Regions from separate parts of the Microlunatus soli genome, predicted to be linked through region 4. Evidence: riboswitches for the same ligand, from Rfam matches in the RefSeq annotation. Region 4 holds a riboswitch; each other region holds the start of a gene.

Evidence for each region. A riboswitch is a leader RNA that binds a small molecule or an ion and turns the genes downstream of it on or off. The one in region 4 is predicted to bind cobalamin.
Region 1: it holds a riboswitch for cobalamin, as region 4 does, so the genes downstream of both, cobN (cobaltochelatase subunit CobN) here and BLU38_RS06260 (ribonucleoside-diphosphate reductase subunit alpha) in region 4, are expected to answer to the same signal.
Region 2: it holds a riboswitch for cobalamin, as region 4 does, so the genes downstream of both, BLU38_RS24420 (ABC transporter substrate-binding protein) here and BLU38_RS06260 (ribonucleoside-diphosphate reductase subunit alpha) in region 4, are expected to answer to the same signal.
Region 3: it holds a riboswitch for cobalamin, as region 4 does, so the genes downstream of both, BLU38_RS18405 (ABC transporter substrate-binding protein) here and BLU38_RS06260 (ribonucleoside-diphosphate reductase subunit alpha) in region 4, are expected to answer to the same signal.

What each region holds. Positions count from the first base shown of each region.
Region 1 covers NZ_LT629772.1:5,660,257-5,663,449, reverse strand. The annotation lists gene BLU38_RS25965 (precorrin-8X methylmutase) at 1-295, opposite strand, end outside; gene BLU38_RS25960 (hypothetical protein) at 295-1,539, opposite strand; cobalamin riboswitch at 1,604-1,738, shown strand; gene cobN (cobaltochelatase subunit CobN) at 1,781-3,193, shown strand, end outside.
Region 2 covers NZ_LT629772.1:5,330,530-5,333,722, reverse strand. The annotation lists gene BLU38_RS24425 (ABC transporter permease) at 1-265, opposite strand, end outside; gene BLU38_RS24420 (ABC transporter substrate-binding protein) at 276-1,850, opposite strand; cobalamin riboswitch at 1,959-2,112, opposite strand; gene BLU38_RS24415 (DUF2470 domain-containing protein) at 2,149-2,886, shown strand.
Region 3 covers NZ_LT629772.1:4,029,312-4,032,504, reverse strand. The annotation lists gene BLU38_RS18420 (ABC transporter permease) at 1-191, opposite strand, end outside; gene BLU38_RS18415 (ABC transporter ATP-binding protein) at 188-1,141, opposite strand; gene BLU38_RS18410 (Lrp/AsnC family transcriptional regulator) at 1,290-1,715, shown strand; cobalamin riboswitch at 1,791-1,968, shown strand; gene BLU38_RS18405 (ABC transporter substrate-binding protein) at 2,110-3,193, shown strand, end outside.
Region 4 covers NZ_LT629772.1:1,331,234-1,334,426, forward strand. The annotation lists gene xseA (exodeoxyribonuclease VII large subunit) at 1-620, shown strand, start outside; gene BLU38_RS06255 (exodeoxyribonuclease VII small subunit) at 634-864, shown strand; cobalamin riboswitch at 942-1,210, shown strand; gene BLU38_RS06260 (ribonucleoside-diphosphate reductase subunit alpha) at 1,382-3,193, shown strand, end outside.

The sequences.
Region 1 (3,193 bases), 2.4 Mb from region 4:
GGTTGTCGGCCGGCAGCCGGCGCCGGGTGATGCCGGCGTCGATCATGGTCGCATCGACCAGCAACGGCTTGCCGTCCTGCAACGCAGCCCGTGCAGCCGGGACCAGTCGCGGATGGATCCGCAGGTCTGCGGTGATGTCGACGTCACCGGCGGCGTGGATCATCCGCACCGCCACCGACTCCGCCCCGGCGGGCACGCCGTCGAGGTCGGCCTCGTCGCGGATGGTGTCGAAGGATCTGCGATAGATCTGCTGCCCGTCGTCCAGGTAGTCGTAGAGCTTGGGTGGTCGATCCATCACGCGCTTCCTGCTGTCGGTTGATCATGGTCGGACCTGGTCCGCCGGCTGGGTGGTTCGCCTTGTCCTGCATCGAGTGCGGCGACCGCGGCTGCGGTGTCGGGCGGCGCGATCAGGTCGACGACCTCTCCGGTCGGACGTCCGCACCGGCGATCACATCCGCTGAGATGGATCCGGCTGGCCCGGCTTTCCCGGGACACCGGGAACGCGCGGCGCGACTCCAGGAAGCTGACCAGCTCGGTGGCCGCGGCCCGGGTGTCGATCGCCGACCGCGCGCAACCGGGTGACCCGACGCAGGCGGTGACCGAGTTCCAGGACGAATCCGCCTCGACGATCAGGCCGGCGGCTGCGAGCTCCGGCAGCCGAGCCGCTGCATCCGGCAGCACAACTCCGCGCCAGGGGGTCAGGATGACGGAGCCGGATCCGTCGCCGGCAGCACCGACGATGGCGTTGATCTGCGGCGCCGACAACCGACCGAGTGGGACCGCGACCGATGCGGCGCCGTCGACCGAGCCGACGGCGACGGCGCCTTCCTCGACCGGCGGGACGTCGCCACCGGCAACGAGCTCGCCGATCGGGCGCAGGCCGCCGGCGAGTCGGCCCGGATCGATCTCCCGCAGATGCCAGCCGGCGGTCGGCGACGTCTCGCGCACTGCGACGAACCGGCGGGCGATCATGATCATCGCCGGCACCGCGTGCACCGTCGGGACCACTGCACCGACGGGCTCGTCGGACGTACCGATCATGATCATCGCGGTGTCCGTGCTCAGCCGGCGGAGGCCGAGGTCGAAGCGCAGCGAACCGACGTCTCCACTGCCGTCGTCCAGGGCGAACAGGAAGCGCCCCGGCAGCGCGGCCAGCTCCGGGGCGGCACACAGAGATCGGTCCAGCTCGGTGATCAGCCGGTCCAGGCTCGGCCGACCGCTCAGTCCGGCCAAGGGCGAGGCGACGATGTTGCGGACCCGGTCGTGCTCGGGCGAGGGCAGCAGCCCGAGCGAGGCGACGGCAGCGCCTAGATCGTCCAGCCGGTCTTCGCTGACCCCGCGCAGCTGCAGGTTGGCGCGGGACGTCAAGTGCAGCTCCGGCTGCCCGTACTCGGCGGCCAACCTCCCCAGACCGGCAAGCTGCACGGTCGTGAGCCGCCCACCGGGAACTCGGATCCGCACCAGCAGCCCGTCCTCAGCCCGATGCGGTGAGAGCAGTCCCGGGCAACGGTCTGCACGCAGATGTCCCGGATCGATCACCGGCACATCATAAGGACCATCGATCCCCCGGTGGTTGCGGCGCCGACCGTCGGACGCGGTCACAGCGGCGGAATCAATCGTCTAGGGTGAGGAGCACTCGCCAGTAACAGGAACCCGGTGTGATTCCGGGACGGTCCCGCCACTGTGATCACGCCCACCGGTGTGAGAGTCAGGAACTGCCTGGTGAGTTCTGTCCCATCATTCGATCCGGGCGAGGACCCGGAGAAGGACTGATCAGCGCATGCGTATCGCCCTGCTCTCCACCTCCGACACCGACCTGTTGTCGGCACGCGCCAGCGGCGCGGACTACCTGCTGGCCAACCCGAGCCGGACCCCGATCGAGGACTATCCGCGGCTGCTCGAGGGTGCCGACATCGTGATCGCGCGATTGCTCGGATCGCCGCAGGCCTACCGGGCCGAGATCGACCGGCTACGTTCGGCCGGTCGGCCGTTGGTCGTGCTCGGCGGTGAGCAGTCACCCGATGCGGCCCTGATGGAACAGTCGTCGGTCCCGATCGGGATCGCCACCGACGCCCACCAGTATCTGGCCGAGGGTGGGCCGGGCAATCTCTCCCAGCTGCATGCCTTCCTGTCCGACACCGTGCTGCTCAGCGGCGACGGATTCGATCCGCCGGTCCGGCATCCTGCCTGGGGACCGCTGCGCACTCCGCCCCATGACACTCCGCCCGAGGGCGACGACCGTCCGAAGATCGCCATCCTCTTCTATCGTGCCCAGTTCGTCGCCGGGAATACCGCCTACGTCGAGGCGCTGGCCGACGCGATCGATGCCGCAGGCGGCCTCGGCGTGCCGATCTTCACCACGTCGCTGCGGGATGCTCCGCCGGAGCTGATCACCCACCTCGGCGACTACCAGGCGCTGATCACGACCGTGCTCGCGGCCGGCGGCAACCGACCGGCAACCGCGTCGGCCGGAGAACAGGACGAGGGCTGGGATGTCGCCGCCCTGGCCGGGCTGGACGTCCCTATCCTGCAAGGTCTCTGCCTGACCACCGACCGGGCGACCTGGGCGACCTCCGACGACGGACTGACCCCGCTGGACGTGGCGACCCAGATCGCCGTACCGGAATTCGACGGCCGGATCATCACCGTCCCGTTCTCCTTCAAGGAGACCGATGCCGAGGGGCTGCCGCACTACGTCGCCGATCGCGAACGCTGCCGCCGGGTCGCCGAGATCGCGGTCGGACACGCCCGGTTGTCGTCGACGCCGCCGGCCGAACGCAAGATCGCGATCGTGTTGTCGGCCTACCCCACCAAGCATTCCCGGATCGGCAACGCCGTCGGGCTGGACACCCCGGTCTCGACCATCAGGCTGCTCCGGCTGATGCGCGAGGCCGGCTACGACTTGGGCGACAGCCACAGCATCCCCGGCCTGGATCCGCTGCCCGCCGTGGAAGACGAGGAGCCGGATACCACCGCAGGCAATGCGCTGATCCACGCGTTGATCGACGCCGGCGGCCAGGATCCGGAGTGGCTGACCGCCGAGCAACTGTCCGGGCAGCCGATCCGGATCCCGGCGGCGACCTACCGCCACTGGCTGGACGAGCTTCCGGTCGAACTGGTCGAACGGGTCACCGACACCTGGGGTGCGGCGCCCGGTGAGCTGTTCGTCGACCGATCCTCCTCCGAGGACGAC
Region 2 (3,193 bases), 2.7 Mb from region 4:
AAGAGATTCCGAGGTCGCCATGCAGGAGACGACCGAGCCAGCTGGCGAAGCGCAACACCGGCGAGACGTCCAGCCCGAGCAGCCGGCGCGTCGTCTCCCGTTGGACCGATGTCGTCAGATCACTGCTCTGGACGTCCGCGGCATCGCCGGGCAACAACACCGACAGTCCGAAGATCAGCATCAGCAGCACCAGCACCTGCAGCACCGCGATCACGGCCCGCCGCAGTACCCAACGGTGCACCGACCTGTTCGACGGGATCGTCACGGGGCAATGATCATCGTGGCGCCACCTTGTCGAAACGAGCCCAGTCGAGCGCATTGGGAACGGCGGCGGGGATGTTGCGATACCCCTTCCGGGCCGCGGTCAACCAGGGTGTGGTGGCCCAGAAGATGTAGCCGCCACGGTCGTGGAGGATCTCGTGCAACCGGTGGTAGGACCGGGCCCGTTCGGTGTCGGACGAGGTCTGCTGCGCGTGCTGATAGATCCGATCGAACTCCGGGTCCTTCCACCGGGTGACGTTCTTCGGTGCATCGCTGAGCAGTCGGGACCCGAAGTGGTACGGGATCGCCAACGGGCCGGACTGTCCCATCACCATCGCCCCCTTGGTCAGCACCTCGGTGTAGTAGGTGTCCTTCGAGCCGACCTTCACCTCGACGGTCACCCCGACCTTGGCAGCCTGAGCAGCGAACAGTCGAGCAGCCTCGACGAACCCACCGGCCACCGGCGCGACGAACAGATCGAACCGAAGCCCCCGCATCCCGGCGCGACGCAGCAACCCGCGGGCTCGGTCCGGGTCGTGTTGGTGCATCGGCAGGTCGTCGGCGTAGTAGCGGTAGCCGCGGCCGAAGACGTCGTTCGACAGCTCACCCTGTCCCTGCAGAGCGACCTTGATCAACTCCTCGCGGTCCACCAGGTGCATCATCGCGCGGCGGACGTCGGGATGGTCGAAGGGCGCTCGGTCGGTCTTCATCGCGAAGTAGACGATGCCGCTGTTGGCAGTCGCGGCTACCTCAAGATCATCGCGGCGGCGCAGCTCCTGAGCCGCCGACGGCGACAATGCATCGGCGAAGTCCGCCTGGCCACTCTGGACAGCGGCGGGACGCGAGGACTGATCGGTGCTCAGGATGCGTAGGGTCCGGATCCGCGGCTTGCCGTCCCAGTAGTCGTCGTTGGCCTCGGCCGTCAGCTCTCTGCCGGCGGCGAACGAGACGAACCGGAACGGCCCGGTCCCGATCGGATGATCGAAACGGCTGGTCCGATCACGGACGATCCTGGTCCCGTACGAGGTCAACATCGCGGGGAGATCGAAGGAGGGCGAGGTGAGCACCAGTTCGACCGTCCGCTCGCCGATGGCCCGGCACGCTCCCGGATCGATCGCCGCCAGGGTGCTCGCCGCCACGAACGACTTGGCCTGGTGTTGGCGTCCGAGGATCCGGCGCAGGGTGTACAGCACATCGGCGGAAGTGAAGGGACTGCCGTCGTGCCAACGCGCGTCGCGGAGCTTGAGCCGCCACCGAGAGCCGTCGGCATTCGGCTCGGCCGACTCGGCAAGCCGCGGTACCGGTGTCATCGTCGAGTCGACCTCGAACAGCCCGTCGTACAGGTGTTTGGCCCGGGCTTCGTCGATGAACATGGTCCCGACGCCGGGATCGATCACCTCACTGGCACCCGCACCCTCGTACAGGGCGGTGAACTCGGCAATGGTGGAATTCCCTGCACCCCGGGTGGCCCTGGTGGGGGTTCCGTTCGAGCAGCCGGGCAGCAGCACTCCCCCTGCCACAGCAGCCGTCCCGGCCAACAGACCTCGGCGGCCGATCGACCGTCCGTGATCCGCGGTGTCTGCGTCCACGTTTCTGTGTCTCCCCTCGCGACGGGGCACGCGACGGGGAGGAACCGGACGGCAGCGCATCCCGGAGGATGCGCTGAGTTCGGACCGGACCACCCGCGTAGTCGTGACCGTTGGGTACTTCACACGGCAGGTATCTGGCTTCGACCCGATCCGGGTCTCACAGTTGCGGGGCAGCTCCGGACTCTCACCGGCCTTCCCTGACGTGTTCGCACAGCGTAGCGAAGCGTCTTCCCTCGGGCACACCGCACTCCGCGTGTCCGGGGTTCCATAATCCGTGAGGTAAGGCTAACCTACCTTCGTGGTCAGTTCCGTGGGTAGCCGTCTGATTCAGCTGTCGTTCGCCGAACGCGCGCGCTCGGCCCTGTCCGCAAGCTCGACACTGGCCTGGGCTGCCGGAGACGAGGCCGGAACAGCGCTCTACTACCAGGAATGCGGCTCCCCGATCCTGTTGACCGACGACGAGGTGGCCGATGAGCTGCTGTTCGCCGGTTGCGGGCGGATCGAGATGGGTCTGCACCCCCGGCTCGGACTCGTCCGGCTGGTCGGTCAGTTCTGGCCGTTGGCCGACACCGAGGCGGTACCCAAGATCGAAGCGATCAGGCGGGATCACCAGGACTGTTCCCACTGCGTCAGTCGGCGGATCACCCGACTCATCGGGTTCCATGTGGTGACCGCGGCGATCCGGCTTCCGGGTGAGACGGAGTATCACCCGATCACCGTCGACGAGTATGCGATGGCCGGTCCGGATCCGATCATCGCCGCCGGCGCCGTGATCGCTGCGCACCTGAACGCCGATCACGCCGATGAGCTGCGGGCGGTCAGCGCCGGTTTGCTCGGCGTACCGCACGATGCGGTGGCCGGCGCCTCGATCGGCGCCATCGATTGCGGCGGCTTCGAGCTGGAGACGGTCGGCGGCTTCGGCGGGCAGATGGTGTTCATCCCGTTCCCGCACCCGCCGGCCGACGAACGCGAATTGCAGCGAGCGCTGCGGCTGGCACTGGACGACAGCGGTACCGGCTGGACGACCTGTCTGTGACGGAGGAGGTCGGCGACCGTGTCGCGTCGATCACCGCAACATCCCTTGCTCAGCAGGGAATTCTCACAGAGCGGGGCGAGATGCCCGACGGCAGACGACGAATCATGGGGGTTTGGTAGTGGTACGACGATGGCGCGCGGCGACGGTGGCGATCATGGTCGTCGCGATCGGGCTGATGACCGGCTGCAATTCCTCGACAACCGGAGCCTCGCGCTCGGCGTCGGGATCGGGATCGGCTGGCTCCGGAGATCGATCGGGTGACCGGCAGACCCGGTATCCGCTCACCTCAAGACGCCTACGGGAGCAC
Region 3 (3,193 bases), 2.7 Mb from region 4:
CCGGGTGCCTGTGCTGCTCCGAAGATCTGGGTGAAGACCACGTACAGCACGACCGGCGTGACGACGGAGAAGATCATGAAGCCGGTGTTCTTGACCGTCAGTCGCAGCGTGTGCAGCAGGTAGTGCAGCGGTGCCGGGAGCCGGATCGGCCGGTGCACCGCACCGGCCTGCGACGGCGTGGCGGTGCTCATCGCCGGGTGGTCAACTCGAGGAAGGCTTCTTCCAGGCCGACCGCGTTCACTTCGATGTCGTACGCCGCCGGGAAGTCGCCGACCAGTCCGCGCAGGGTGGCATCGGAATCCCTGCTCCGGATCAGGATCCGCCCGGCCCGCTGCTCCACGTCACTGACCGCGGGCAGCCTGCTCAACAGCTCGGCGTCGACACCGTCGGCGGCCATCGAGATCGTCCGGCCGAGGACACCGGATTTGATCTGAGCGCCGGTCCCGTCGGCCACCACGGTGCCGGAGTTGATCACCACGATCCGGTCCGCGATCTGGTCGGCCTCCTCCAGGTAGTGGGTGGCGAACAGCACCGTCCTACCGCCCTCGGCGAAGCGGCGCATCGAGTTCCAGAACTCGTGCCGGACCTCGACGTCCATCCCGACGGTCGGCTCGTCCAAGATCAACAACTGTGGGTCGGCCATGATCGCCAAACCGAAGCGGAGTCGCTGCGCCTGGCCGCCGGACAGCTTGTCGGTCCGGGTCCGCAGGAAGTCCCCGAGGCCTGCGGTCTCGATCACCGTGCCGACCGGGAGCGGGTGGCTGTGCAGACCGTGCATCAGGCGCAACAACTCACCGACGGTCGCCTCGTGCAGCAAGGCACCGGCCTGCAGCATCGCACCGACCAGACCGGCCTCGACCGCCTGTCGCGGTGTCCGACCGAACACCGCGACCCGGCCGCTGTCGGGCTGCACCAGCCCGGTGATCAGTTCGTTCATGGTGGACTTGCCGGCGCCGTTCGGGCCGAGCACGGCGACCAGTTCGCCGACATCGATCCTCAGGTCGATGCCGTCGACCGCACGGACCGCGCCGTAGCTCTTGGTCAGTCCGGTCAGGTGGATCGCCGGGGTTGCCGTCGGGGTCGTTGCCGGTGATGGGTGACCGGGCGCAACGGCCGGGTCGAGTTCTTGGTCCAGTGCCATGCCGATCAGTCTTCTCCGAGGCCGGCCGGGCCACGTCGCCGGAATGTCAGCAGTCCCGACTGACAACTGTCACGAACCCGGTCGTCGCGGCGGGACTCGATGCGGCTCGCACGGGTTATGCTCTGCAAGGACGGAGAGGGACGAATCGTTGCGGATCGACAACACGGATCGCAAGCTTCTTGCGTTGCTGATGGAAGACGGCCGGCAAAGTTATGCCTCGTTGGGGCAACAGGTCGGGTTGTCGACGGCGGCCACCAAGCGCCGTGTCGATCGGCTTCGGCAGGACCGCATCATCCGCGGCTTCGGTGCCGACGTCGATCCGACCGCACTCGGCTGGAACATCGAGGCGTTCGTCGAGATCTACTGCAACGGACAGATCCCGCCGGAGCAGATGAAGGAGTTCGCCGCCGCGATCCCCGAGGTGTACGACGGCTACACCGTCACCGGCGAGGCCGACGGGTTGCTGGTCGTCCGGTGCACCGATGCCGGCCACCTGGAACGCGTGCTCGGCGAGATCCGCACCCACCACGACGTCGTCCGCACCCGCAGTGCGATCGTGCTCTCCCATCTCTGAGTCCGATCCACCGGTGGTGGATCCGGGCTGAGCCCGGATCCGGGCTGAGCGATAGACTCGCTGCTGCCGACGGGAAGGGAATCCGGTGCGAGACCGGGACTGCCCCGCAGCGGTGAGTGGGAACGACGACTGCAAGAGCGCACTGGGAACGGCGCCGGACCTCGATCCGGCGGTGAACGGTTCCTGGGAAGCGGTAGTCGGTAGGCCGAACGGGCCCGGTGATCCGGCCCGCTGCCCACGAGTCCGAAAACCTGCCGTCGGGGCGCGGATCGCCGATCCGTGCGTCGTGGGGTCTCGAGGGAAGATCGCCGACACTCTGCCGACCACGATCCGTCGGACGGGTGTCGCGGTCGGACTCCCGGCGTCAGCTGTGTGCACGAGGAGTTCGCCGTACATGATCAACAAGCTGCTGCATCGCACGCCCGGCAAGGCAGCGATGGCGCTGGTCGCGATCGTCACCACCCTGGCTGCCACCGCCTGCGGAGTGGTCGGATCGTCGCCTGCTCCCGGGGTGGCGCCGTCCAGCGGGTCGCCCGGCTGCATCAGCGATTTCGACCCGAAGACCGACTACTTCGGAGTCAAGCAGAAGCTCGAGTACGCAACGAACTTCGACATCAGCTACCACAAGTCGTACCAGGTCATCACCGTCCAGCGGCCCGAGGTCGGCGGCAAGCCGGAGAGCTACGTGTTGGTCAAGTGCGGTGCGCCGAAACCCGACCTGACCGGCGAGCTGGCCGAGGCACCACAGCTGAGCACCCCGGTGCACAGTCTGTTCTCAGCCTCGACCACCCACATCCCCAGCCTGGAGGCGCTCGGGCAGTTGGACGTGCTGACCGGCGTCGCCTCCAAGTCCTTGATCAACTCGGCCGCGGCCAGGAGCAGGGTCGCCGGCGACCAGGTCACCGAGTTCGCTCCGGCCGGCACCGCCGATGCGGAGAAGATCGTGGCCAGTCAGCCCGATGCGTTGATCACCGCGGGGATGGACGACCCGGCGTATGCGACGGTCCGCAAGGCCGGGATCCCGGTGCTGGCCGACGCGGAATACCTGGAGCGCACCCCGCTCGGTCAGGCCGAGTGGATCAAGTTCTTCGCAGCACTGACCGGGACCGAACAGCGGGCGGCCGAGACCTTCGACACCATCGCCGGCGACTACCGGACCGCGGTCAACAAGGCGGCGAAGGCCGACCCGACCGAGGTGCTGTTGAGCCAGCCGTACCAGGGCGTCTGGACGATGCCGACCGGCGGGACGGTGATGGGCAAGATGATCACCGATGCCGGCGGCAGCTGGGCCTGGCAGTCCGACACCTCGCCGTCCTCGGCCAGTCCCGACCTGGAGCAGGTGTTCACCAAGTCCGGCAAGGCCAAGATCTGGATCACCTCGACGAACTGGAAGACCCGTAAGGAAGCATTGGCCGACGAACCTCGATTCGCCCAGCTGGCCGCGTACAAGTCGGGAGCGATCTGGGCGCCCAGCAAGC
Region 4 (3,193 bases):
CCGTCGCCGGCTGCCGGACACCGGTGATCAGCGCAATCGGACACGAGACCGATCAGCCGATCCTCGATCTCGTTGCCGACGTCCGAGCGTCGACGCCGACCGACGCGGCCCGCCGCGTGGTGCCCGACGTCACCGAGGAAGTGGCTCGGATCGATCAGGCGCGGGAGCGGGCGACCGCGGCAATGATCTCCATCATCGCGCGACAGCAGGAGGCGCTCAGCACGATCCGCAGCCGCCCGGTGCTGGCCGATCCGACAGCGACATTCGACCTGCGGTACGAACAGCTGGATTCCTTCCGGCACAGGGGTTTCCGGGCGATCCGGCAGTTGCTCACCCAGGAGGCGAGCTCGGTCGACCACATCCTGGCCCGGGTTCGGGCGATGTCACCCAAGGCGACCCTCGATCGTGGCTACACGATCTTGGTCGACGGCCAGGATCGGACCGTCACCGACGCCGCCGAGGTCGCCGACGACGATCGGCTCGTTGCCCACCTCGCCAGCGGGCGGCTCGACCTGCGGGTGACCGGACGACACGACGCACCAGGCGGCGAGCACTCCGACCAGCCGCCGGACCAAAATCAACACCTGCACGACCACGATGAACCGCTACGCGACCAGTGAGGACCAGCCAGCGATGACCGACGAGCCGACCGAAGAGGACCTGAGCAAGCTCAGCTACGAGCAGGCCCGCGAGGAACTGGTCGCCGTGGTGCAGCGACTGGAGTCCGGCGGTGCACCGTTGGCCGAGTCGCTGGCGCTCTGGGAACGCGGCGAGAAGCTCGCGGCGATCTGCCAGCAGTGGCTGGACGGCGCGAAGGCCACGGTTGAGGCCGCGCGCGCTGCGGCGGACGCCGATCCCTCCTGAGCCGCTGGTCACCACCGCGACCCATCTCCCTTCCGACACACGACATCTAGGTAGTTACAAACGTGTGATTTCCATATATAGTGGTTCACGCAGCTGGTTCCCCCGGCCATCCAGGTCGGTGGAGGTAACAGGGAATCCGGTGTAGGCCCAACCCGTATCAGGGTTGGGGCGAGTCCGGGACTGCCCCGCAGCGGTGATCGAGAACGACCGTCGTCATCAAGCACTGGGTGCCTGCAAGCACACCTGGGAAGCGACGACCAGTAGGTGATCACCCCGATCCCTGCACGTCCGGGATCGGGTGGCCGAGCTCGTGAGTCCGAAGACCTGCCAGTGCGCTTCAGGTGACACGCGGCCGCGTCGTCGCCGAGCGGTCCGCTGCCGCGTGGGACGGCGTGGGACCTCACCGGAGTTCCGGCGACCGTGGCTGATGCCCGGCCGGCTCCCCGTGTTCGGTTCCTCCTTCCCCGCATCGCGCGGATGCGTCTCCGCAATCAGTCACGTCACGAGGGATGGGCAGATGACAGTCACGTCTGAGATTTCGGTGGTCAAGCGCGACGGAAGCCGTGCGCCGTACGACGGGTACGAGATCGCACGATCGATCGAGGAGGCCAGTCGTGGTCTGGACGACTCGGTCACCCGGGCGACCCAGATCGCCTCGGAGTTGGAGATCACGCTCTTCGACGGCATCACCAGTCAGCAGTTGGACGAGGCCGTGATCGGTGTCGCGCTCGGCAACGTCAAGGACGATCCGGCCTTCGACATCATCGCGGCTCGGTTGTTGATCAAGACCCTGTACAAGGCCGTGCTGGGCGACGGCGTCACCCGCGACGACATCCGGGACCGACACCATGAGTTGTTCGCCGGTTACCTCGCCGACGGCGTACGGTCCGGGCTACTGGATCCGCGGCTGACCGAGCTTTTCGATCTTGATCGACTGGCGGCGACGCTCGACCCGGATCGCGACGATCTGCTGCACTACATCGGCGCGCAGACGCTGCGAACCCGGTACATGATCACTGATCATGAACGCCGACCGCTGGAGGTTCCGCAGTTCTTCTGGATGCGGGTGGCGATGGGGTTGGCACTGAACGAGGACGATCCGACATCGGTCGCGATCTCCTTGTACGACAAGATGTCCCGGCTGGAATATCTCGCTGCCGGCTCGACCTTGGTCAACGCCGGCACCTCGTACGCGCAGCTGTCCAACTGCTTCGTGATGCAGGCCGAGGACGACATCGAGCACATCGCCAAGTCGATCCGCGATGTCATGTGGATCACCAAGGGCACCGGCGGCATCGGCTTCTCGGTGTCCAAGCTACGCAGCGAGGGGTCACCGATCCGGTCCAACAACACCACCTCGACCGGCCCGATCCCCTTCATGCACACCATCGACTCGACGCTGCGGGCGATCTCCCGCGGCGGCAAGAAGTTCGGCGCCCTCTGCTTCTACCTGGAGAACTGGCACCTGGACTTCGCCCAGTTCCTGGACCTGCGACAGAACTCCGGTGACCCGTACCGTCGGACCCGGACCGCCAACACCGCGGTCTGGATCTCCGACGAATTCATGCAGCGGGTCGAGCGTGATCAGGACTGGTACCTGTTCGATCCGCTGGAGGTCGGTGATCTTGTCGAGTTGCACGGCGCTGCCTTCTCCGCGCGCTACGCCGAATACGTTGCGATGGCCGAGCGTGGTGAGCTGCGACGATTCCGCAAGATCCGGGCCCGCGAGCAGTGGCGGGCGATCCTGATCTCGCTGCAGACCACCTCGCACCCGTGGCTGACCTGGAAGGACACCATCAACGGCCGCGCGCTGAACAACAACACCGGCACCATCCATCTGTCCAACCTGTGCACCGAAATCTGCCTGCCGCAGGATCGGGACAACATCAGCGTCTGCAACCTGGCCTCGATCAACCTGTCCAAGCATCTGGTCGGCGCCAAGCAGCAGGCCCGGATCGACTGGAAGCGGCTCGCCACGTCGGTACGGCTGGCCGTTCGGCAGCTGGACAACCTGATCGACATCACCATCTCCTCGGTGCCCGAGTCCGAGCGGTCCAACGACCTCAACCGGGCCGTCGGGCTGGGTGTGATGGGCTTCACCGACCTGACCGAACGGCTCGGCCTGAGCTATGAGAGCGAGCAGGCCTATGAGTTGATCGACGAAGTGATGGAATACATCAGTTGGCACGCCATCGACGCCAGCGCCGACCTGGCCCGTGAGCGCGGCAGCTACACCAACTTCGACGGCTCCCGCTGGTCCCAGGGGCTGGTGCCGATCGACACCCTGGACGTGCTCGAGGCCGATCGCGGTACCCCGGTGGAGGTCGAC